Regions from separate parts of the Rothia sp. 11254D007BW genome, predicted to be linked through region 1. Evidence: predicted binding sites of a transcription regulator. Region 1 holds the regulator's gene; the other holds the start of a gene.
The links. The regulator HspR, encoded in region 1, represses chaperone genes until heat shock. The targets are predictions, from matches to a motif close to AAGTTGAGTCNNNNNGACTCAACTT.
Positions count from the first base shown of each region.

Region 2: the regulator HspR is predicted to act here: its motif matches at 6,909-6,933, upstream of clpB (ATP-dependent chaperone ClpB).

Region 1 is NZ_JBPWPK010000001.1:1,469,276-1,481,435, reverse strand. It holds gene ACEE43_RS06630 (hypothetical protein) at 1-160, shown strand, start outside; gene dnaK (molecular chaperone DnaK) at 519-2,366, shown strand; gene ACEE43_RS06620 (nucleotide exchange factor GrpE) at 2,369-2,974, shown strand; gene ACEE43_RS06615 (DnaJ C-terminal domain-containing protein) at 3,079-4,065, shown strand; gene ACEE43_RS06610 (heat shock protein transcriptional repressor HspR) at 4,068-4,493, shown strand; gene ACEE43_RS06605 (LLM class flavin-dependent oxidoreductase) at 4,683-5,771, shown strand; gene ACEE43_RS06600 (alanine/glycine:cation symporter family protein) at 5,970-7,424, shown strand; gene trmB (tRNA (guanosine(46)-N7)-methyltransferase TrmB) at 7,517-8,338, opposite strand; gene ACEE43_RS06590 (hypothetical protein) at 8,499-9,125, opposite strand; gene ACEE43_RS06585 (GMC oxidoreductase) at 9,143-10,747, opposite strand; gene ACEE43_RS06580 (alanine/glycine:cation symporter family protein) at 11,182-12,160, opposite strand, start outside.
Region 2 is NZ_JBPWPK010000001.1:2,224,453-2,236,612, forward strand. It holds gene sucC (ADP-forming succinate--CoA ligase subunit beta) at 1-91, shown strand, start outside; gene sucD (succinate--CoA ligase subunit alpha) at 125-1,042, shown strand; gene ACEE43_RS10100 (amino acid oxidase) at 1,437-2,405, shown strand; gene ACEE43_RS10105 (VIT1/CCC1 transporter family protein) at 2,468-3,604, opposite strand; gene ACEE43_RS10110 (Dps family protein) at 4,130-4,633, shown strand; gene ACEE43_RS10115 (HAD family hydrolase) at 4,720-5,370, opposite strand; gene ACEE43_RS10120 (hypothetical protein) at 5,530-6,015, shown strand; gene ACEE43_RS10125 (glutamine amidotransferase) at 6,039-6,755, opposite strand; gene clpB (ATP-dependent chaperone ClpB) at 6,996-9,584, shown strand; gene ACEE43_RS10135 (Sir2 family NAD-dependent protein deacetylase) at 9,744-10,685, shown strand; gene ACEE43_RS10140 (DUF3073 domain-containing protein) at 10,848-11,054, opposite strand; gene ACEE43_RS10145 (hypothetical protein) at 11,371-11,571, opposite strand; gene ACEE43_RS10150 (GtrA family protein) at 11,796-12,155, shown strand.

The sequences.
Region 1 (12,160 bases):
CACCCAGGCACCAGATACTCTTATCGGCGGCCCTATGCCCCAGCCTCCCGCTGACCCTAAAAAGAAAAATACAGGCCTGCTTATCGGCGGTCTGTTGGCTATCGGCATTGCCATAGCTATCCTGGTTGGGCTCGTGCTCTCTGGTGCCTTTGGGGGCTAGGGGGACTTTTTGTAGGTTCTAGAACGCAGTGCATTGCCCCTTGGCTACACTGGGGTCTAGTGCAACCTTGCCAAGTCGGCACCTGCTGTTGCGGGGTGCCGACTTTTTTGTGTTCACTTTCAGGGTTTTAAAAGGTGCGGACACCTCCACCCGCCTTGCCCTGCAAGGGCGGGGCGGGGGTCCGTCCGCTCCCCACTAGCTTAAACTCGAACTGCGCAAAAAAGTTGAGTCTTTTTGACTCAACTCTGTTGACTTCTGCTCAAAACATGGCAAACTAGATATCAAGACAAACGAGTTGAGCCCATGCGACTCAACTTGTTTGAAAGATGTACAGATAACCAAACCATAAGGAGTAAACATGTCACGTGCAGTAGGTATTGACCTCGGTACTACCAACTCAGTTGTATCAGTCCTCGAAGGTGGCGAGCCCACCGTCATTGCAAACGCAGAAGGCGCCCGCACCACCCCCTCCGTCGTCGCATTCTCAAAGGACGGCGAAGTTCTGGTCGGTGACGTCGCCAAGCGCCAAGCCGTCACCAACGTCGACCGCACCATCGCTTCCGTCAAGCGCCACATGGGCACCACCTGGACCCAGGACATCGACGGCAAGGCCTACACTGCCCAGGAAATCTCAGCCCGTACCCTCATGAAGCTCAAGGGTGACGCTGAAGCCTATCTGAACGACAAGGTTACCGACGCCGTCATCACCGTTCCCGCCTACTTCAACGACGCCGAGCGTCAGGCCACCAAGGAAGCCGGCGAAATTGCGGGCCTCAACGTCCTGCGTATCGTCAACGAGCCCACCGCAGCAGCCCTGGCCTACGGCCTCGACAAGGGTAACGAAGACGAACTGATCCTGGTCTTCGACCTCGGTGGCGGCACCTTCGACGTCTCCCTGCTCGAAGTTGGCAAGGACGAAGACGGCTTCTCCACCATCCAGGTCCGCGCAACCTCCGGCGATAACCGCCTGGGCGGCGACGACTGGGACCAGCGCATCGTCGACTTCCTGCTGGAGCAGGTCAAGTCCAAGACCGGCGCTGACCTCTCCAAGGACAAGATCGCCCTGCAGCGTCTGCGTGAAGCAGCAGAACAGGCCAAGAAGGAACTGTCGTCTGCAACCTCCACCAACATCTCCCTGCAGTACCTGTCCGTCACCCCCGAGGGCCCCATCCACCTGGATGAAAAGCTGACCCGCGCCAAGTTCCAGGACATGACCGCAGACCTGATCGAGCGCACCAAGAAGCCCTTCAACGACGTAATCGCTGAAGCCGGCGTCAAGGTTTCAGACATCGCCCACATCGTGCTGGTTGGTGGCTCCACCCGTATGCCCGCCGTCACCGAGGTCGTCAAGGAACTCTCCGGTGGTCGCGAGCCCAACAAGGGCGTCAACCCCGACGAGGTTGTTGCTATGGGTGCAGCCCTGCAGGCAGGCGTGCTGAAGGGTGAGCGCAAGGATGTCCTGCTCATCGACGTCACCCCCCTCTCCCTTGGTATCGAAACCAAGGGCGGCGTGATGACCAAGCTGATCGAGCGCAACACCGCAATCCCCACCAAGCGTTCCGAAACCTTCACCACCGCTGAAGACAACCAGCCCTCAGTATCGATTCAGGTCTTCCAGGGCGAGCGTGAGTTCACCCGCGACAACAAGAACCTGGGCACCTTTGAGCTGACCGGCATTGCACCCGCACCCCGCGGCGTCCCCCAGATCGAAGTTACCTTCGACATCGATGCCAACGGCATCGTGCACGTCTCCGCTAAGGACAAGGGCACCGGCACCGAGCAGTCCATGACCATCACCGGCGGCACCTCCCTCTCCAAGGAAGACATCGACCGCATGGTCAAGGACGCCGAGGCTCACGCCGAGCAGGACAAGGCCCGCCGCGAGGCAGCCGAGACCCGCAACGCTGCTGAGAACACCGCCTACTCCATCGAGAAGCTCATCAAGGACAACGGTGAGAAGCTGCCCGAGGACGTCAAGACCGAGGTTCAGGCCGACGTTGACGCCCTGAAGGCTGCCCTTGAAGGTGAAGACGATGACGCCGTCAAGGCCGCTTTCGAGAAGCTGCAGGCATCTCAGACCAAGCTGGGTGAGGCTCTCTACGCCCAGGCTCAGGCAGATGCTGCAGCCGGTGAAGGCGCCAAGGCTGAAGACGACGACGTTGTTGACGCCGAAGTAATCGATGAAGAAGACGAGAAGAAGAACTAATCATGGCTGAGAACACCAACGAGCCCGTCGACAACCAGCCCGAGGGTACCGACCCTCTGGAGGAAGCCTTCGCCGCCCCGGCTGCTGAAGGCCACCCCGAGCCCGAAGGTGTAGCTGCTGACGCTGCGGCAGGTGAGGAATCTGCCGCAGCCGAGGCCGGCGATAGCGCAGAGGCAACCGATAGCGCTGATGCGGCCCTGGCCGCCGAGCGTCTTGAGGATCTGCGCCGCCTTCAGGCCGAGTTCACCAACTACAAGAACCGCACCGCCAAGGAAAAGGACCAGCTGCGCGATTTTGTTATCGCCGACCTGGTTGCCGCCCTGCTGCCCGTCATCGACGATATCGATGCCGCCCGCAAGCACGGCGACCTTGAAGAAGGCCCCTTCGCCGCGATTGCCAATAAGCTCGAAGAAACCCTGACCAAGCAGGGCCTTGAGCGATTCGGCGAGGTCGGCGAACCCTTCAACCCCCAGGTGCACGAGGCTGTACTGCAGCAGCCCACCAGCGAGGTTGAGCCTGACTCAGTCTCCATGGTCCTGCGCAATGGTTACAAGGTGAAGGATCGCGTGGTCCGCACCGCCCAGGTAGCCGTAGCGGTAGCAGAATAAGGGACGCGGGCGGGCACCCGGCCTGATACGTCAGGCTAGGTGCCCGCCCCTTCTATCACCATCACCCCTAAAAGAGACACGATCTACCTCGGAAGGAGAGGCATATGGCGAGCGAAAACTGGCTCCATCAAGATTTTTATAAGGTACTAGGCGTAGCCGAGGATTCCTCCGAGGCAGATATCAAGAAGGCCTACCGCAAGCTGGCCCGCAAGTACCACCCCGACCAGAACCCCGGCGACGAGGCTGCTGAGAAGAAGTTCAAGGAGGTCTCAGAGGCCTACGATGTGCTCTCAGACCCCAAGCAGAAGGAAGAGTACGACCAGATCCGTAAGTACGGTGCAGCCGGCTTCGGCGGGGCGGGCGGCGGCTTCCCGGGCGGGTTCCCCGGTGGTGCTGGTGGCTTCCCCGGCGGTGGCGCTGGCGGCATCAACATTGAAGACCTGCTCGGAGGCATGTTCGGTGGCGGTGGCTTTGGCAGGGCCGGACGCTCCGCCGGCGGTTTCCCTGACGGCGCGGGTGGCTTCCCCGGCGGTGGCTTCTCAGCCCCCAGGGGCGAGGACGCCACCACCAGCGCCCGCATCACCATTCAGCAGGCCTACGACGGTGCTGAGGTCTCGGTGTTCCGCCCCGGTGGCTCCCAGACCCAGGTGCGCCTGCCGCGTGGCGTCAAGGACGGCCAGAAAATCCGTGCCCGAGGCAAGGGGCACCCCGGCGCCGGTGGGGCAGGGGACCTGATCGTCACCGTCCGCGTAGATTCTCACCCCGTTTTTGACCGCGAGGGCGATAACCTGCTCGTGCGTGTACCCGTCACCCTGGAAGAGGCCGTTAGGGGCGGCGTCATTGAAGCCCCCACCCTCGACGGTGGGAGCGTCAAACTCCGCCTGGCTGCCGGTTCACCGGCCGGGCGTAAACTTCGCGCTAAGGGCCGCGGCTTCGTGACCAAGAAGGGCACCGGCGATATGCTGGTCATCCCTGAGGTGCAGCTGCCCACCAACCTCACACCCGAAGCTGAGGCAGCTCTCGACGCCTTCTTCGCGGTTGCGCCCCAGGCCAACCCCCGTGAGGACCTGCTGAGGAAAGCTGGTGACTAAGAATGGCTCTCGAATCTGACCGCCCGGTCTTCGTTATCTCTGTAGCTGCCGAACTGGCCGGTATGCACCCGCAGACCCTGCGCCAGTACGACCGGCTAGGGCTGGTGCAGCCCCAGCGTGCACCGGGGCGGGCCCGCCGCTACTCCGAGCGCGACGTGCAGAAACTCCAGGAGATTCAGGAACTTTCCCAGTCCGGTGTCTCCCTCGAGGGTATTAAGCGCATTATGCAGCTCGAGAACCAGGTGGAGGCCCAGAGGGCCCGCATGCGCGAGCTGCAAGCTGAAAATGAGGCCCTGCGCAATCGTCTGCAGGACGGCTCCCGCGTGTTCGCTGCCGGAACCTCAGGTGGGGCTGTGCACCTGGCCCGGGGCAAGCGTCCGGCGGCCCGCCAGACCTCCCAGGCTGTGGTGCTCTACCGGCCGCGCTAAACCCGACCCCTAGACCCTGACTGTAACGATGGTTGCCATCTGCGCGAAAGAGATTCGCGCTGATGGCAACTATCGCTACATTCAAGACATGGCTAACCACAGCGCCACAAAAAACTTTCGGAATAAAGTAATGTAGGCTGGTGTTGAACCTCCTGTAAACGATCAACACAGCACCGAAAGGTAAACGAAATGACCAGCATCAGCACCGCCCCCGACCTGCGCCCCAGCCTGCCCAGCGTTGATAACACCGCCTTTCAGATGGGGCTAGACACCTTCGGCGACACCACCGCCGACCTGGCAGGCAACCGCCTGCACCACGCTCAGGTGATTCGCAACGTCCTAGAGCAGGGCCAGCTCGCTGACCGCGTAGGCGTCGACTTCTTCGGCATAGGTGAGCACCACCGTCCTGACTATGCCGTCAGCGCCCCCGACACCATCCTGGCGGGGCTAGCCACCACCACCGACCGCATCCACCTGGGCTCGGCCGTCACCGTCCTCTCCTCCGACGACCCCATCCGCGTCTACCAGCGCTTCGCCACTATCAACGCCCTCAGCAACGGCCGCGCCGAAGCTGTACTGGGCCGTGGCTCCTTCACCGAGTCCTTCCCCCTCTTCGGCTACAAGCTTGAAGACTACAACTCCCTCTTTTCCGAGAAGTTCGACCTCTTCACCAAAATCATCACCCAGGAGCCCCTCAACTGGAACCCCGGCAATCGTGAACCCCTGGAGAACCAGGAGATTTACCCCAAGACCGAGGGAATCCTCAAGCACTGGTTGGCTGTTGGTGGCAGCCCGGAATCTGTTGCCCGCGCGGCCCAGTACAAAACCCCGCTCATGCTCGCTATCATTGGCGGACCGGCTGAGCGCTTCAAGCCCTACACCGACCTCTACCGCCGAGCCAACGAGCAGCTGGGCAACGGAACCCTGCCCATTGCTGTGCACTCACCCGGCCACATCGCCGATACCGACGAAGAAGCTCGCAAGCAGCTACGCGAGCACTGGATTGCCAACCGTAATAAAATTGGCGCTGAGCGCGGCTGGGGCCCGGCGGGGGAGCGCGAATTTGAGCACGAAATTGAACACGGCGCCCTATATGTAGGTTCGCCCGAAACCGTCGCGCAAAAAATTGCCGATACCGCTCAGAAGCTGGGAATCAACCGCTTTGATCTTAAGTTCTCCAACGGAGCTCTGGCTCACGAGCACTCCATGAGTTCTATTGAGCTCTACGGCACCAAGGTGATGCCGCGTGTGCGTGAACTGCTGGCCGAGGCGCAGTAAGGACGCCGCCAGTAAGGTGTAGAGAATACCGGCTAGTCAGCAGGTACACAGGGTAAGACGATATAGGTCTTCCTGTTCTTGACTCGCTATAGTTGAATGGCGCCCCACCGCAGTGCACACGCCTGCGGCGGGGCGTCCTTATTCATCACGCAGCTGCGGCGCTCCCTCGCCCGCAGCGACCTGTATCAAGGACACCACATGACCTTTCAAGACGTCTTGAGCGCTATAAGCTCCCTCATCTGGGGACCTTTTGTGCTCATACCGCTGCTTCTTGGCACCGGTATCTACCTGACGGTGCGGCTGGGCTTTATCCAGCTCACCAAACTACTCGTCGCTAACCGTCTAGCCTTCTTCGAACGCAAGGACGACGGTGCTACCGGCGGCGACATCTCCCAGTTCCAGTCCCTCACCACCGCCCTCGCCGCGACGGTGGGCACCGGTAATATCGTCGGCGTTGCCACCGCGATTTCTATCGGTGGCCCCGGCGCCCTCTTCTGGATGTGGGTCACCGCTATTTTCGGTATGGCCTCCAAGTACTCCGAGGCCTTCCTGGGCGTGCGCTACCGCACCACAGATGCCAAGGGGGAAGTCTCCGGCGGTCCCCAGTACTACCTCCAGCGCGGTATCAAAGGCCCCCTGGGTAAATTCCTAGCCCTCTTCTTCGCAGTAGCCGCCGTGCTGGCGTCCTTCGGCATCGGCAATACCGCCCAGGGCAACTCCATCGCCCACAACCTTGAAGACACCTTCCACCTGCCCGCAGCCCTCACCGGCATCGTGCTAGCCCTTATCACCCTTTTCGTGCTGATGGGCGGTATCAAATCTATCGGGCGGGTGACCAGCGCCTTTGTGCCGGTTATGATCCTCTTCTATGTGGGCGGGGCCCTCTATATTCTGGGTGTGCACGCCGCTGACCTGCCCGAGGCCTTCGGCCAGATTTTTGCGGACGCCTTCACCGGCTCATCAGCGGTCGGCGGCTTTGTGGGTTCCACCCTCATGTACGCCGTACAGTACGGCGTGGCCCGAGGTATTTTCTCCAACGAATCCGGCATGGGCTCTGCCGCTATCGCCGCATCAGCTGCTCAAACCACCCACCCGGTGCGCCAGGGCATGGTATCGATGACCCAGACCTTTATCGACACCATCATCGTGGTCTCCTGCACCGGCCTGGTATTGGTTGTTACCGGTATCTGGCACGCCAGTGACCCTGCAACCGGCGAGCAAATGTCTGCTTCCGTGATGACCAGCCAGGCCTTCGCGTCGGTGATTGGGCCCGCCGGCAGCTGGATCGTGACCATCGGCCTGGTGCTCTTTGCCTACTCCACCATTCTGGGCTGGGCCTACTACGGCGAACGCAGCATCGAAAGGCTCTTTGGTCGCCGGGGCGTCACCCCCTACCGTCTTTTCTTTGCAGTCATTGTCTACTTCGGCTGCACCATGGAACTGACCGTAGCCTGGACCTTCTCAGACATCGCCAACGGACTCATGGCCATCCCCAACCTGATTGGCCTGCTCCTTATGTCGGGACTGATCGCTCGAGAAACCAAGTACTACCTGGCCAACGATCCCAAGCTCACCGCCTCCAAAACAGAGATTGATGCCTTTATGCAGGGGCACCCCGGAGCGGTTGATTCCTACGAGAAAACCGGTCAATAAGAAGACCCTCACCGCATAAAAACAGGCGGGTACCCGCAGCCACACATGTGTGATAGCGGGTATCCGCCTATTGTATCTACCTAGCGTAAGTTCTAGCGACGAATATAGGTTAGGTCGTGGGCGCGACGTCCGGCCTCGCCAGCCTTGCGTTCGAAGCTGGTGACGACGCGTCCCTCCCAACGAGGCGCCCAGCCGCCGACGGGGTCGTCCTCGCTGGTATTCTCCCCGGCGTGGGCATTGGTGAAATCGGGGTGGGCATCGAGTACCTCGCGCATGACCAGGGCGTATTCCTCCCAGTCGGTAGCCAAACGCCAGGTACCGCCGGGCTTGAGTACCCGGGCTACCTTATCTGCAAAGGCGGGGGAAACCAGACGACGCTTGTGGTGGCGGGCCTTGTGCCAGGGGTCGGGGAAGAAGACCCATAGCTCATCCACCGAGGATTCTTCGAGCAGGTTATCCAGCAGCTCGGGTGCATTAGCCTGGGCAACACGCACGTTCTCAACTCCGGCCTGGCCCATTTTCAGCAGTAGGTCAGCGATGCCGGGGGTGTAGACCTCAACAGCCAGGAAGTTGGCCTCTGGTACCTGGGTCGCGCGGTTGACGATGGCTTCGCCCAGACCTGAGCCGATTTCAACGACCAGGGGCGCGTCAACGCGTCCGTAGAGGGCCTGCTGATCAAAGACCGCACCCTCAGCAACCGAGGTATCGCCGATGTTGCGGGGCAGGTCAAGGACGTGGGTGGGGGCGTAGGTATCCCAGGCCTTCTGACGGCGGGCGGTCAGGCGGTCACCGCGGCGGACGAACGAGTAGGGTTGGCGGTGGAATTTTTCGGGGACGGGGGCGGTCAGGTCTTCACCTGCCGCTGCACGCTCGGCCTTAGCGGCCAGGTCCTGCTTTTGCTTGTTGGTTTCCATAACTCTCCTTACGAGGTTGAAACAGATAAACCGGCGCGCACGGAAACGCAAAGTGCCGCCGGTAGGGGAAAGAAAGACTTCCCCAAGTATATCGTCACAGATAGACACCGGGGCAGGCTGAAAACAGCCTGCCCCGGTGGAGGGTCCCTGACGGTTCTACTTAGTAGATAACGCGGCCCTGGGTGACGCCCATGTGCTCAAAGTTATCGTCTGAATCGCCGTCCATCTCATCGATGACAGTAACTGCTACGAACAGCTCGTACTGGACGTTCCAGAAAGGGAAATTCACGTAATAGCGCAGGGGAATCTCTACGGACTCACCGGGCTGTAGGACGCCGGAGTAGGTCCAGGTAAAGGAGGGGGAACCCCAGCCTGCCTGTCCAGCGTACGCGAAGGTGACGAGCGGATCACTTGAGTTAACGTAGGTGCCGGCCCGGTTTGAACCGGTAGCGTCTGTAGCAACATCGTTCATGTCGGTCAGTAGGGTGCCGCTGGGGTTCACTGCGGGCACCGTACCAACGTTGGTGATGGTCATGGTGTTGGGGAAAGACGCGTAGGCAGCAACGTTGGTTCTTGTGGTCGGACCACGATAGATGGGGCTATCGTAGACCGGCTGAAAAGTTGACCAGTCCACAGTGGGATCAGAGAGCAGAATTGCTAGATCGGTGCGGGGGATCTCTTCGAAGCTCGCTGCGTAAGCGGGGATAGCACTGGTAGCCAGGACGGCGGGGGCCGCCCAGGCACCAGCCTTCAGTACGGTGCGGCGTTTGGGAGTGTGCGCAGTCATTGTGTGTGCTTTCTTGTTTAGGCGAAACGGCCTGCTGCAAGCAGACGGTCCATGTTTCGTTCTGCGATAGCAGTAATGGTTACGAAGGGGTTAACACCAATTTTGCCAGGGATGAGGGAGCCGTCCATAACAAAGAGACCGGGAACACCCTTAACTTCACCGTTGAGGTCGGTGGTTTCACCGATGACGGCACCGCCGAGGGGATGGTAGGTGAAGTAGTCAGCGAAGGTCTTGCCGTCCTTGAAGAGACCCTTGTTGTAGCTGGTTCCTGAGTTAGCGGCGTTCATCTTATCCATGAAGGCCCTAGCTGCTGCAACGCCGGGGGCTGCCTTGGCGGAGTCCCAATCCAGTTCCATAGAGCCGGTTGAGTTGTTCCAGGTGAACTTGCCCTTGTTGGGGTTGTTGGTGATAGCCAGGTAGAGGCCGATACGCATATCGATACCTGCGGGAAAGGGGGCCAGCTCAGCGAAGACCGAGTTGGTGGAGTTATCCCAGTTTGAGACACCCATGGCAGGGATGCCGGACTGGTAGCCACCGGTCGCAGCGTTCATATTACGGGCAACCATGATGTTGCCGTTGGGGCCCCAGTTGGTACCGAGGGTGGCGGGCAGGTTCTTGATGGTGCCGAAGTTCTTGGCCTGCAGGAGCAGACGGTTGGTGCCCACGGAACCGGCAGCCATGATAACGCGGTCGTAGACCTTCTTGGTGTTGCTGACCAGGTTGCCCTTGAAGTCGATGGTCTTCAGGTCCAGGGAGAAGGTGCCGTCGGCCTGCTGGGTAATGGAGGTTACCTCGGTCATGGTGGTCAGGTTGACCTTGCCGGTTGCGAAAGCAGTGGCGAGGATGGTCTTGGGCAGGGACTTCTTGCCGTAGTCGTTACCGAAGATAACCTGGCCGCCGAGAGCTGACTTGGGAACGCGGGCGAAGTTTTCCTGGCGCATGTAGTTCCAGTCGTACACGTTGGGTACGAGCTGGTGCTTGAAGCCGGCCTTGGCTGCCTGGGAGGCTGAGAGGCGTGAGAACTGGTACCACTTGGAGGTACCTACGATGTCGGAGGGTGGTACGTTGACACCAAGGTTTGAGTTGGCACGGGGGAAGTAGGTTGCGTACATTTCCGCAGCGTCGAGCTGGGGGAGGACCTGCTGGAAGTAGGACCGGATGGGGGTAACGGCCATACCACCGTTGGCGAGGGAGCCACCGCCGACGCCCTTGCCCACGTAGACCTTCATGTTAGCGAAGCGCTCAACGCCGAGTACGCCGGCTGCACGGCCGATGGAGCGGTTAACGAAGTCCATGCCTGCGATGCTTGAGAGAGGCATGTCGGTTCGGTCTTCAAACCACATGGAGCGTTCGGTGGGGGAGGTCATCTGGTCAAACTTGTAGCCGTTTGACTTGGCTGCCATCTTTTCCCAGTCTGCACCCATCTCAATCATGTCGACGGTGTAGCCCTTTTCGGTCAGGGCGCGGGCGGCTACAGCGCCGCCGTAGCCGGAGCCGATGATAGCGATGCGCTTCTGGCCGTTGGCGTGGGCGTTGGTGGTAGCTGCTGCGGTCAGAGCGGACGCGGCGGATGCAGCTGCGGTCAGCTTTAGGGCTGAGCGACGGTTTGGGGTAAATGACATGGGTGTGTCCTCTTCTATATACAGGTGCGAAACCGAGTGAGTGGTGCTCGTAAGCCTTGGGGGAGACCGCGAGAGCTTTGTGGGCTATTTCGTGAGTATCCTGCGGGATATGTTCAGAATGCGAAAAGTTCTGTCCCCACTTTAGCGGTATTTTGGGTGCGCTTATGTCGCAGTCTGTGGGGTGGGTGGTGCCTTGTGGGCTCTACTGTGCTGAAAAACCGGATTGTGCTTCTGGGGGTGCGGTTGGTTTGTCTCTGTGGAGTGCTGTATTTAGGGTGAGACGGGCCCGTTTGTTCCGGTCTGGAACGGAATAACACTTGATGAATCAAGGAAAATTTAAAAAAGCTATGTTCAGCGTGGAATTTGCCCGATGCATTTTTTAAAAACCAACTGTACTACTTTATGGGCTAAATATGTGTGATAGATACGAAAAACTATTTTGTGCTCTCGGTCGAGTCGTCGATAGCGCGTGGGTCGGTGGGGGAGCCGAAGGTAGGCTTTGCCTGCTGGATGATGGGTAAGGAGCCTGTCTGTAGGGGGATACTTCCTGTGTTGACCTCTTCGAGGGTGATGTCGTAGAGCTGGGGCTGGTTGGTCTGGCTGGCCTCGTCAGCAAGCATTTTTTCGGTCACCACTTTGAGGCTGGTGGTATCGGGGTGTTCTAGAACCGGGTTCTTCTGGGAGAGGTCAACTTCGTGGTCGATTTGGGCGTCCAAGCCGCCAAGGTGGCCGTACATGAAGCTGTCGATGTTGTCGACCGTTGCTTCAAAGTTGGGGTCGTGAGTCAGGTACTTCTTTGTTTCGCGGGCTACGAGGCCGGATAGAAGAAGCAGGCCGATGAGGTTGGGGATGGCCATGAGACCGTTCATAATATCGGAGAAAGTGAAGACCAGGGTGAGTGGAGCAATCGCTCCTAGCCCGCAGACCAGGGCAAAAATCATCCGATAGCTCACGATAGCTTTAGCGCCACCGCCGAGTGACTCTAGGGCGCGTTCACCGTAGTAAGACCAGCCGAGCACTGTGGAGTAGCCCAGGAGTACCAGGCAGAAGGTAACGATGTAACCGCCCCAGTCGCCGGGAAGACCGGTAGCAAAGGCAACTGATGTCGAGGTGGCTGGGTCATCACCTTGCCAAGCGCCGGTGGTTAGCAGAATGAAGCCCGTCATTGAGATCACCACGATGGTGTCGACGAAGGTCTGAGTCATGGAAGCTAGGCCCTGGCGCACAGGGTGGGAGGTGGTGGCTACGGCCGCTGGAATGGCCGCGGTGCCCATGCCAGATTCGTTGGAGAACAGGGACCGTTGGGCGCCGACCTGTAAGGCAAAAATCATTCCGGCACCGACAGCTCCTCCGAGGGCGCCTTCGCCGGTAAAAGCACCCCGCAGAATCATGATGAAAACCTCTGGAAGCATA
Region 2 (12,160 bases), 760 kb from region 1:
TCTCTCTGAGGCTAACCACCCGCTGGTTCACCAGGCAGAGACTATGGACTCCGGCGCAGACAAGGCAGCCGAGCTGGCCCACACCGCATAAATCACCGCTGATTATTACTAGAAGGTTTTTACAATGTCTATCTTTTTGAACAAGGACTCCAAGGTCATCGTTCAGGGCATCACCGGCGGTGAAGGTACCAAGCACACCGCCCGCATGCTCGCCGCAGGCACCCAGATTGTGGGCGGCGTTAACGCCCGCAAGGCTGGCACCACCGTTTCCCACAAGGACGCAGCCGGCAACGATGTCGAGCTGAACGTCTACGGCTCCGTTGCTGAAGCCGTCAAGGAGACCGGTGCAGACGTCTCTATCGTCTTCGTTCCCCCGGCTTTCACCAAGGACGCCGTCATCGAGGCTATCGATGCTGAGGTTCCCCTGGTTGTTGTCATTACTGAGGGCGTGCCCGTAGGCGATACCGCTGAGTTCTGGGCCTACGCCAAGAGCAAGGTTGATGCTGATGGCAAGCAGATTACCCGCATCATCGGCCCCAACTGCCCCGGCATCATCACCCCCGGTGAGTCCCTGGTCGGTATTACCCCTGCCAATATCACCGGTAAGGGCAAGATCGGTCTGGTTTCTAAGTCGGGTACCCTGACCTACCAGATGATGTTCGAGTTGCGCGACATCGGTTTCACCACCGCTATCGGCATCGGCGGTGACCCCATCATTGGCACCACCCACATCGATGCTCTCGAAGCATTCGAGGCTGACCCCGAGACCGAAGCTATCGTCATGATCGGTGAGATTGGTGGTGACGCTGAGGAGCGCGCTGCTGAGTTCATCAAGGCTAACGTCACTAAGCCCGTTGTTGGCTACGTGGCAGGTTTCACCGCTCCCGAGGGCAAGACCATGGGCCACGCAGGTGCGATTGTCTCCGGTTCATCTGGCACCGCCCAGGCTAAGAAGGAGGCCCTGGAAGCCGCTGGCGTGAAGGTGGGCAAGACCCCCTCAGAGGCTGCCCAGCTCATGCGCGAAATTTTCGCTAACAAGTAAGCTAGTGTCCCCTAGCCGGTAGGACGCCGGTGGTCACGCAGGTGCGTGACCACCGGCGTCCTTGTGTATAGGGGGGGGCAAAATATTTCATGATGCAAGTGTTTTAGGAAAAGTCTGATGCTTAGGTGAAAATTTACGGAAAACTGGATGGAAGCTGTTAATCTGGACAATTCTTGTAGGTATTTATGGGGGCAAATAATGATGCAAGATTTATATATCTGACTTAAAATAATAGACATATAGTGTCTGGTTGGTGTGTTTAAGCGTTTTGTTTTTTATGACGGCATAAATGGGTGAAATAAGTCTCCTTGGTTTAAGTGTGAGCTCGGAGTAGTGTTACTGATGAACTAAAAAAGACTATCGCAGTCTTTCAAAAAGATTAGGGGAAACATTTATGACTACTGCTATCTCGCGCCGTACCCTGGCTAAAGGGGCTGCCTGGAGTGCTCCCGTTGTCGTTGCCAGCGCAGCTGTGCCAGCCTATGCGGCGTCTATGTCGCGCCAAAGCGGTATTCAGGCTGGCTTATTTGTCTCGGCGGCCCTGAACGGGGGTAACGTGGGATATGTGCAAAGCCAGGAGTCAACCGGCTGGCCGACAACCCCTCAGAGCTACTTTGAAGCAAAAGCTGCTGGTACCAACCCCGAATCTGACTTCAACTGGGACGATTCGCGTGAACGCGCCCAAGACCTGTCGAGCAGCTGGATCGCGAACGGGGAAGGTTCATTCACCCCGGTCACCAACAGTGGGTCTGGAAAGCCCGGTGCCTATGCAAACTCTAGTGGCTTCTGGTTTTCCGTCCCCACGACCAACGTCGGAACCGGAACCGACTATGTCGCAGGGGGTAGTGCTACCTTGGCGGCGGGTGCTGTCTTCGTAACGGACGTTGAGTTTTACGTTCCCCAGCAGGCTAACTTTCTTTTTAATGGGAACCCTCAGCTGAATACGGGGATGCAGATTGGTAGCCGCACCAAATGGAACCAGCGGCGCACGGGCACGCTCTCAGACGTGCTCAATACCGGTGCGACCTACCTGGCTCAGGCCGGTGTGCAGTCCAACTGGGTTGCTGATGCCCCAACTGTCACCCTCAATCCTGACGGATCTGGCACCTTCCGCGGGCGAATTACTGTCACCACAGCTAAGCCTCTCACCGTTACTTACGACTCTAAGGGGCGCCTATATGCTCAGGTTGTTATTATGCCAAGCCCGGTAACGATTCAAAGCGCCTACTACACCGCTCAGAGTCGCCTGCAATTTACCTCGTATATTCAGTCAGGTACGATTACCTACTCTTCTAACGGGGTCACCGGCAGTCGAGTGTTCTCAAATGAGCTGCATACAACGACTGTTCTTCGGTGGGGCTAGGTAAGACGCTGTTGGGGTGGGCCCTTGAAACGCCCACCCCTAACTTTTTCGGGACGCGCTATTTACAGCACTGCCGTGTTGAACAGCAGGCCCAACAGGTAGGTGGCCAGGGCTGCGCCGTAGCCGATCGCCAGCTGGCGCAGGCCGCGCTTGAGGGGTGAGGCACCTGAAAGTAGGCCCACTACGCCGCCGGTGACCATGAGTGCAAAGCCCACCAACAGCATGGAAACCAGCATGGCTGCCCCGCCCGACATGCCGAAAATATAGGGAAGAATCGGGATCAGGGCTCCAGACGCAAAGAAGCAGAAGCTCGACGCGGCAGCCCCCACGTCGCTGCCGAGTGCACCGTGGGCGTCCTCAACTTCTTCGCCCTCAATATCATCGCGGAAGGAGAGTGAGGGGTCACAGTCACAGGTGAAATAGCCGAAGCGCTCCATGGCGCGGTGGCGGGCGGCCTCCTCGCTCATGCCGCGAGCCTTGTAAATCAGTTCTAGCTCGTTCTGGTTGATGTCGAGTTGGTGGGCTACGTCCAGGGTGACCTGGGTGGGGCGGGAAGCGTCCAAAAGTTCACGCTGGGAGCGCACAGAAACAAACTCACCTGCCGCCATGGAGAGGGCGCCAGCCAGTAGGCCGGCGACGCCTGAAAGAAGCACCATAGAGCTGCTGACGCCGGTCGCGCCCACGCCCATGATGAGAGCGGCATTCGACACCAGGCCGTCGTTAGCACCAAAGACGGCGGCGCGGAAGTTACCAGAGAGCTTTTCGCGGCCAGAAGTGGAGAGTGCGCGGATAATTTCTTCATGAATTGCCTCATCTGCGGCCATGGCCTCGGTGGCGTCCGGATCCTCTGCATAGGGGGAGCGGCCCTCGGCGCGCTGGGCTAGGGCGAGTACGAAGACTGAGCCGAAGTTCTTGGCAAGAAGCTCTAGAAAGCGGGCGGATACGGACGGGCGTGGCTCAGGTTGAGCGTGGTCACCCAGGAGGGTGCGCCAGTGCTCTTGGTGGCGGAGCTCGGCCTGGGCGACTTCTCTGAGGATCTCTGCTTCTTTTCCCTCGGCCCGGTCAGCCAGGGCGGCATAGATGCGGGCTTCTGAGATTTCTTCAGCCAGGTAGCGGCGCCAGCGGCGAATCTGGGCGCGACTGGGTTCAGGGTGCTGGTGGTCGGGTGAGGCGGGGGAGTGAGGAGTGGCTGCTGTCAAAATGTGACTTCCTTCGGTCAGGAGCCGAAGGCAGGTGGGCTGGATGCACTTCGGCTAAGAACGTACGTTTTTAGCCGAAAGTCTCGCTCGCCGCTTCTAAAGAAGAAACGGTGGTTTACCGGGTGCCTATCTGTGTGGACTACCAGTATGTCGATAAACCGCTTTGGCGCTATGGTGGCATGTGCCTGCGCCGCTGGGAGCTACTCCCCTTCGCTGCACACTACTTTAGCGACAGTGTGTCGCCGAGGCAAAATTTTTTTGAGTTCTGAAATTAGCGAAGGCTGGTTTTCGCTATTGCGGTGGCTACGGTGGGACGCCTGTGTTCTGGCAGGTCAGCCATGCTCAGGTAAGGCTTACATAAGGTGGGTATGAGGCATTCCAGCAGGTCAAACGAGGTTTTGCTTATTATGAATTAATCATAATAATGCTTGAAAACGCTGTTGAGAGTGCGTAGGCTAGAAGTACAGAAAGCCAGCCGGAGCTTTGAAAAATACCGGTCATCACTCTCGAAAGGAAGTCTCACTCATGAGCAAGTATGCATCATTTACCGTTCCCGGCCTCACTGAAGAATCAGGCCACCACGTAGCCGACGTTCTGCAGCTTCGCCTGCACGCCCTGAACGACCTGCACCTGGTGCTTAAGCACGCCCACTGGAATGTCGTTGGCCCCAACTTCATCGCTGTTCACGAAATGCTCGACCCCCAGGTCGACCTGGTACGTGGCTTCGTTGATGCCATTGCAGAGCGCATGGCCACCATGGGCGTAGCCCCCAATGGCCTCTCCGGCGACCTGGTCGAAAAGCGCACCTGGGCTGAATACGATGTTGACCGTGCAGACGCTCTGACTCACATCCGTGCCCTGAACGAGGTCTACAACGTTGTAGTTGAAGACCACCGTGCAGCTATTGCAAAGGTGGGCGACATCGACCCCATCACCGAGGATCTGCTGATCGGCCAGACCGCTGAACTGGAGCTCTTCCAGTGGTTCCTGCGCAGCCACCTCGAAGACGGCCAGGGTAACCTCAAGTAAGTCTCAGAGCTTTAAAACTCGAACCACGCACTAAAGGCGGGTCTATCACATGATAGGCCCGCCTTTTCTATGTGGCACTGTAGCTCTTAGCCCTCGATCAGTGCCCGAATCTTAGCAAGGGTGAGTTCTGTGTGGGCGTAGCGGGCGTGGCCCAGGTGCTCGGGCACCGCGGTCATGCCGGGAACCACCACAACCTTCATGCCCGCAGCCATAGCGCTCTGGGTGCCAGAAGCAGAGTCCTCTACGGCAACACAGTTGGCAGGGTCTACCCCTAGATTCTGAGCCGCGAGCAGGTAGGGCTCGGGGTCGGGCTTAGCGTGAGTGACCTGCTCGTCGGTGACCAGGGTTTTAAAAAGACCCTCCGGTGCCAGCTTGGCGGTGTTAGCGGCAACCTCGGTGGTTGCGTTGGTGACAATTCCTGCGGGGACGCCCGCCTCAGCCACCTGCGCCAGGAGTGCCTCAATGCCGGGCAAGAGCTCCACACGGGCGTCCTTCAAGAGCACTGACATCTTGGCCTTAAGTCGGTCGTACAGCTCGTCAGCAGAAACATCTGCACCCAGCTCCTGCATGCGGGCAAAGGTGACTGCGGCAGGTTTGCCCAGAGCCATGAGGGTATCTTGTTCGGTCCAGGTGGCTCCAAACTCGGCGGTCAGTGCGGTTTTGGCCTCTGCCCAGAGGGGCTCGGTGTCTACAAGGGTTCCGTCGTGGTCAAAGAAAATAGCTTCAAGTCTGCTCATATATACCACCCTACCCGTCCGCAGGGGGATCTTCCCGGTTAGGATAGGTGGGTGAACCAAGAGAGCCCCCATCTTACCCAGAGTCAGCTGCCCACTCACCATCACCTGCAACGACAGCCGGGCCCTGTGCGTCAGGCCCTAGCCTACTTGCTGGTACCTATGGCTTTTATCTCGGCTGCCTGGATTACAGCCGGGCGCGCCCTCTTCGGCGCTGGGGGAGAGCTTGTTCCTATTTACGCGATATCGTTCGGCCCCGCCCTGCTCATTATTCTGCTGGTGGCTGCCCTGTTTTCCTATAAAGAGATGGGGCTGCAGGGTGCCCGAAAGCGGGCGGGGCTGCCGCCTGTCACCGCCCTTGTTGCCGCTTCCACATGGGTGTTAGCCGGGTTCTTCGGCATGGTTGCTCCCGACCGGCTAGAGGGGCAGAATATTTCGGCAGCGGCAGCCCTGCTGGGTCCCGATGTTATCGGTCTTTCTGCCGCCTTTGGTAATACCAGCGGAATTCTAACCTTCTCATTCGCTATTGCCACCCTGCTGCTGGCCATCAGTGACTACCGGCGGGCGCGAGCCCTCACCCGCGGACTAGATGAGGCCACTCGCGAGCGACTTGAGCGAGAAGAGTCCATGTATGACTTTCTTGACTAGCCCCGTAGCCGTGCGATAGCGACTTACAGCTCTACTCTAGCGAGCCAGCCGGTGAGCACCTCGGTGGCAGCTGCAGTCAGCTTTTCAGCGTAAAGGGAGGCTTCGCGGCGGATTACCGCGACGTCCTGTTCTGAGGCCCTAATGTAGTCGGCGTAGGCGATGAGCCATTGCTCAATATGGCGGGGGTTCACCTCAAGATGGAACTGGAGGGCTAGCGCGTAGGGGCGACCTGCGGCGTCCTCTAGGGTAAATGCCTGGTTTTCGCACATCTGGGTGCGGGCTAGGCTGAGGGAGCCTTCGGGCAGGGTGAAAGCGTCGCCGTGCCAGTGGAGGACGGGGGTGTTGCCCAGTGGCGCGAGAACAGATTCTTTCCCGGCTTCGGTAAGTTCTACCGGGGAGTAGCCCAACTCAATGGCGCCGGTGGGGTTGACCTGAGCTCCTGCGGCTAGAGCAATCTGCTGGGCTCCCAGGCAGATGCCCAGGACGGGTTTCTGCGCGGCGATGCGCGCCTTGATGAGTTCTACTTCTTCAAAGAGGAAGGGGTAGTCCTGAGCGTCATTCACGCTGATGGGAGCGCCCAGAATAACCAGCAAATCCGCCTCGCGCACCTCGGGGGTGTTGAGGGCGTCAATGCCTGCGTCACGGTATTCGACGGTAAAACCGCGTTCGGTCAATAAATCTTCAAAGATGCCCAGATCTTCAAAGGCAACGTGGCGGACGGCGTAGGCGGTGCGGGGCATGGTTCTCCTTGGGTGAGTGACTGCTACCAGTGTAAGGGTGGGGCGGCAGGTTGAGAAAGAGGGCGGACGTCTGTGCCCGCCGTACGAGATGCTCTCTGGCGTGGGTGCGGTTTTGGGGCTGAAAAAATATTTTCTCGGGTATCTAGCGCAAGATAGTTGAGTGTAGTAGACTCAAGTTAAAGCTGAGTGGAGTACACTCAAGTATGAACGAACTACCTACGCAAAAGGTAAAGGAGAACAATGAACGCACAATTTACAACCAAGAGCCAAGAAGCGCTCTCGGCAGCCAATATGAACGCCCAAACCGCGGGCAATCCCACCCTAGACACCTCCCACCTGCTCAAGGCCCTCATGGACCAGCGAGAGGGAGTGGCAGTGGCCGTCCTTAAAACCGCAGGTCTCGACGTTGATGCCATTTCCCTGGCAGCGTCCACCGAGATTTCTAAACTTCCCAAGGTGCAGGGCGCCTCAGCTGCCCAAGCCCAGCCGAGCCGCGCCGTCCTGACCGCCATTCAAACCGCGCAAGCCAAGGCAGCCCAGTTCGGGGACACCTACATCTCCACCGAAATCCTGCTGCTGGCGCTTGCAGCGGGGGATGATGCTACCGCCCGCGCCCTACAGCAGGCCGGGGCCACCGAAAAGACCATTGAAGACACCATTCCAACCGTGAGAGGAGACCGCACCGTGACCACCCCCGACCCCGAAGGTACCTTCGGCGCCCTAGAACAGTACGGCACCGACCTGACCGCCGTTGCCCGCGAAGGCAAGCTCGACCCCGTCATTGGGCGCGATAGCGAAATCCGCCGCGTGATCCAGGTGCTCTCCCGCCGCACCAAGAACAATCCCGTGCTCATCGGTGAACCCGGCGTCGGTAAGACCGCCGTGGTTGAGGGCCTGGCCCAGCGTATGGTCTCAGGCGACGTACCCGAATCCCTGCGCGGCAAGACCCTGATCTCCCTGGACCTGGGGGCAATGGTTGCCGGTGCCAAGTACCGCGGCGAATTCGAAGAGCGCCTCAAGGCCGTGCTCGAAGACATCAAGAAGTCCGAGGGGCAGATTGTTACCTTCATCGACGAGATTCACACCGTTGTGGGAGCCGGTGCCTCTGAGGGGTCCATGGACGCCGGTAACATGCTCAAGCCCATGCTGGCCCGCGGTGAGTTGCGCCTAATCGGTGCAACCACCCTGGATGAGTACCGCGAAAACATCGAAAAGGACGCCGCCCTAGAGCGCCGCTTCCAGCAGGTCTACGTGGGTGAGCCCAGTGTTGAAGACACCATCGGTATTCTGCGCGGTCTGAAAGAGCGCTACGAGGCCCACCACAAGGTTGCCATCGCAGACTCCGCCCTGGTCGCTGCCGCCAACCTGTCCAACCGCTACATCCCCTCGCGCCAGCTGCCCGATAAGGCCATCGACCTGATCGACGAGGCAGCCTCCCGGCTGCGCATGGAAATCGACTCCGCCCCCGAAGAAATCGACGCCCTGCGTCGCGCCGTTGACCGCCTGACCATGGAAGAGCTGGCCCTGGCCAACGAAACCGACCCCGCCTCCGTCGAGCGCCTAGAAGCCCTGCGGGCAGATATGGCTGACAAGAAGGAAGAGCTGGACGCCCTCAACGCCCGCTGGGAAGCCGAAAAGGCAGGTCTCAACCGCGTTGGTGACCTCAAAACCCAGATTGACGAGCTGCGCTCCAAGGCAGAAGTTGCCCAGCGCGAAGGAAACCTTGCTGAAGCTTCCCGCATGCTCTACGGTGAGATTCCCGCCCTTGAAGCTGAACTCGCCGCAGCCCAGCAGGCTGAGACCACCGCGTCCGAAGAGTCCATGGTTTCTGAAGAAGTGACCGCCGACGATATCGCCGAGGTCATCTCTTCCTGGACGGGTATTCCCGCAGGCCGTATGCTCCAGGGTGAATCCGAGAAGCTACTGCACATGGAAGACGAACTAGGTAAGCGCCTGATCGGTCAGCGCCAGGCAGTCACCGCCGTGGCTGATGCCGTGCGCCGCTCCCGCGCCGGAATCTCAGACCCCGACCGTCCCATCGGCTCCTTCCTCTTCCTCGGCCCCACCGGCGTCGGTAAAACCGAGCTGGCTAAGGCCCTGGCCGAGTTCCAGTTCGACGACGAGCGCGCCCTGGTGCGTATCGACATGAGCGAATACGCCGAAAAGCACGCCGTCGCCCGCCTGGTCGGTGCCCCTCCCGGGTACGTCGGCTACGAAGAGGGTGGCCAGCTTACCGAAGCTGTGCGCCGCCGCCCCTACTCGGTCGTGCTGCTCGATGAGGTCGAAAAGGCCCACCCCGAGGTCTTCGACATCCTGCTCCAGGTGCTCGACGACGGACGCCTGACCGACGGTCAGGGGCGCACCGTGGACTTCCGCAATGTCATCCTGATTCTGACCTCTAACCTGGGCTCCCAGTTCCTGATTGACCAGAATCTCGACGATGAAGCCCGCAAGAGCGCGGTCATGAACACCGTGAACGCCAGCTTCAAGCCGGAGTTCCTCAACCGCCTGGATGAGGTCATCATGTTTGAGCCCCTCTCAGCCGATGACCTGGCCTCCATTGTGGGCCTGCAGATCGACTCGATGGCCCGCCGTCTGGAAGACCGCCGCCTGACCCTGGACGTCACCGACGCCGCCACCGAGTGGCTGGGACTTGCCGGCTACGACCCGGCCTACGGGGCCCGTCCGCTCCGCCGCCTCGTGCAGCGTGAAATCGGCGACCGCCTGGCCAAGGGAATCCTGGCCGGTGCCATCAAGGACGGCGACACCGTGCGCGTGGACGTCAACCCCGATGTTGCCGTTGACGGGCTGGTTGTCACCGCTGAGTAAAAACGGAGCATGACCCTATCGCTTCTCTCTTGACCCTACAGATTATCTCGGGGTCAAGAGAGAAGCGATGGGGTCTTTGTCTTTTAAACTGGAAGAGTGAACGAGTCCCAGCCCGCACCCGCCCCGCTCGATACCCGCTTTGCCGGGGCGTCCGCGTCCATCACCGCCCGCGCCGACATTGCAGCTACCCACGCAGCCGCCCTGCGCTCCATCGACCGGGTCGTTGCCGAAACAGCCCAGCCTACTGACCCGCAGGTGGCGGCGGACGGCGTCCGGCAACTCCTGCGCGACGGGCAGGTCCTGGTGCTCACCGGGGCGGGCATCTCCACCGGTTCAGGAATCCCTGACTACCGCGGTCCCGCCGGCTCCTTACGCAACCACCGGCCCATGACCTATCAGGAATTTCGCTTCGATGAGGTAGCCCGCCAGCGCTACTGGGCTCGCTCCTTTGTGGGCTGGCGGCAGATGAATCGGGCCCGCCCCAACACCGCCCACTACCTACTCGCTGACCTGGAAGCTCGCGGGCACCTGGCCGGGCTGATTACCCAGAACGTCGATGGCCTGCACACCGCCGCCGGCTCACAGAAGGTCCTGACCCTGCACGGGGACCTTTCCCGTATCGAGTGCCTAGACTGCGGGGCGGACGAGGGCCGCACCTCCCTCGATGCCCGTATCGAGGCCGCCAACCCCGGCTACCTTGAACGCCTTTCCAGTACCACCTTGCAGGTCAACCCCGACGGCGACGCCGAGATCGATACCCGCTTTATTCAAGATTTTCAGATGGTCGGCTGCCTGGCCTGCGGCTCCACCAAACTTAAACCCGCCGTGGTCTACTTCGGGGAACCCGTACCGTCTGCCCGCAAGCAGGCCGTGAAAGAACTGGGGGAGCAGGCTCGCTCCCTGCTGGTACTGGGCTCATCCCTGGCCGTGATGAGCTCCTACAAAATCGCCCTTGACTTCGCCCGCGCGGGCAAACCGATTGCCGTCATCAACCAGGGCCCGGGCCGGGCGGACGCGCGTGCCACCTACCTCTGGCGCTCCGACGTCACCGACGCCCTCTTCGCCCTCGCCCAGAACCTCCCTGCCCCGCAGTCCAGCTAGCCCCACTCACCCCTACCGACGCCGCTTACGAGCCGGGCTATAGAGGCTAGGAGCGGTGGGGAGAGGGCACGCTAAAGAGCACGCCCATACAAAAGCCCGCCACCGGCAGGCGGTGGCGGGCTAGAAAAAGAGACGGGAAGAACCCGCGTGGTGCTACGCGGGTTACTTCTCCTGATAATCGTCGGCGTACTTATCTGCGTACTCTGCGTAGTCGTCCTCGTCATCGTACTGATAACCAGACGCCTTAGGCTGAGAGCTGGTGCTCTTGCTTAGTTCGCGTTCGAGTGCAGTGTAGTCGGTATCGGGGCTGAAGTACTTCATCTCCCGAGCCTGCCGAGTTGCTTTAGCCTTCTGACGGCCGCGCCCCATGGCGAGACCCCCTCTTTATCGCTCGTATCTGGCCACCCGCGTGCGCGCAGGGGTGTACCAGAAAAACTTTCAGTCTTTTCTGTATCTAAGGGTACATGTTTTTGCGCGTCTTTGCTTGCCTGTTCGCCACCTGAGATGTAAGAAACTGCTAAAAACCACAAAAATATAGAGAACGGTCGTTTTATTTTCCTTGAATCCCTTCCTCACATAGAGAAGCTCCGCGCCACCCGACCAGAAAGAGGTGACGCGGAGCGGTAGAACAGCCGACGAAGAGATAGGGTACGAGTGCCAGCTCGCCGGCTGAGTTTATGGGGCCTTAGGGACGGCCGCCGAAGCCACCCATGCCGCCTGCGGCAGCGCCGGAGGCTGCAGTGGCGGTGCCGGTCTCTGAGCCGTTGACACTGATGCTGTAGGTTTCGCCCTCGGTGATGGAGCTACCTGCCACAACAACCTGGGAGATGGTCTTGCTTGAGGTGTATTCGGCTACGACCTGACCGCTGGTGTTAGTGACGGTCACGGCATCACTGCCCGCCGACATCCTGGCCGTGGGCAGGGAATCTGAGGCGCGGGCGTCCGCCGGGCAAAAGCCCTAGTGATGGGTGTGCGCACCATTGCTGACCCCGCAGATTCTGCCCTGGGCTTTCGAGCTGCCCGGTGACCGCTATGAGTACGAGTTCAATATGCTGCTGCGGGCCTCGCGTTGTGGGGTTGAGTTGGCCCAGGTACCCATTACCAAGGTCTATGAGCCGGGTAATCCCACCAGCCACTTCAACCCGGTACTGGACTCCCTACGGATTTACGCCCCGCCCGCAGACCCACCGCTCCCTGGGGCGTTACGCTCTGCTGGCTGTAGCGATTCTGGCTACTAATACGGCCCTACTTGAAACCCTCACCTGGGTGGGGCTACCCCTTTGGGTGGCTAAGGTACTCGTTGAGCTGGTACTCATCCCTGTGAGCTTTGCGGTGCAGCGCCGTTGGGTTTTTGCCCAGAGACATCAGGACGCCGGCACTCAGCCCGGTGCCGAGAGACTAGGGAAGGATGCTGCGGAGAGAGCTCCGGATCGCGAGCCTGCAGGGCGTACCGCTCTACCTGCGGCGTAAGAGGT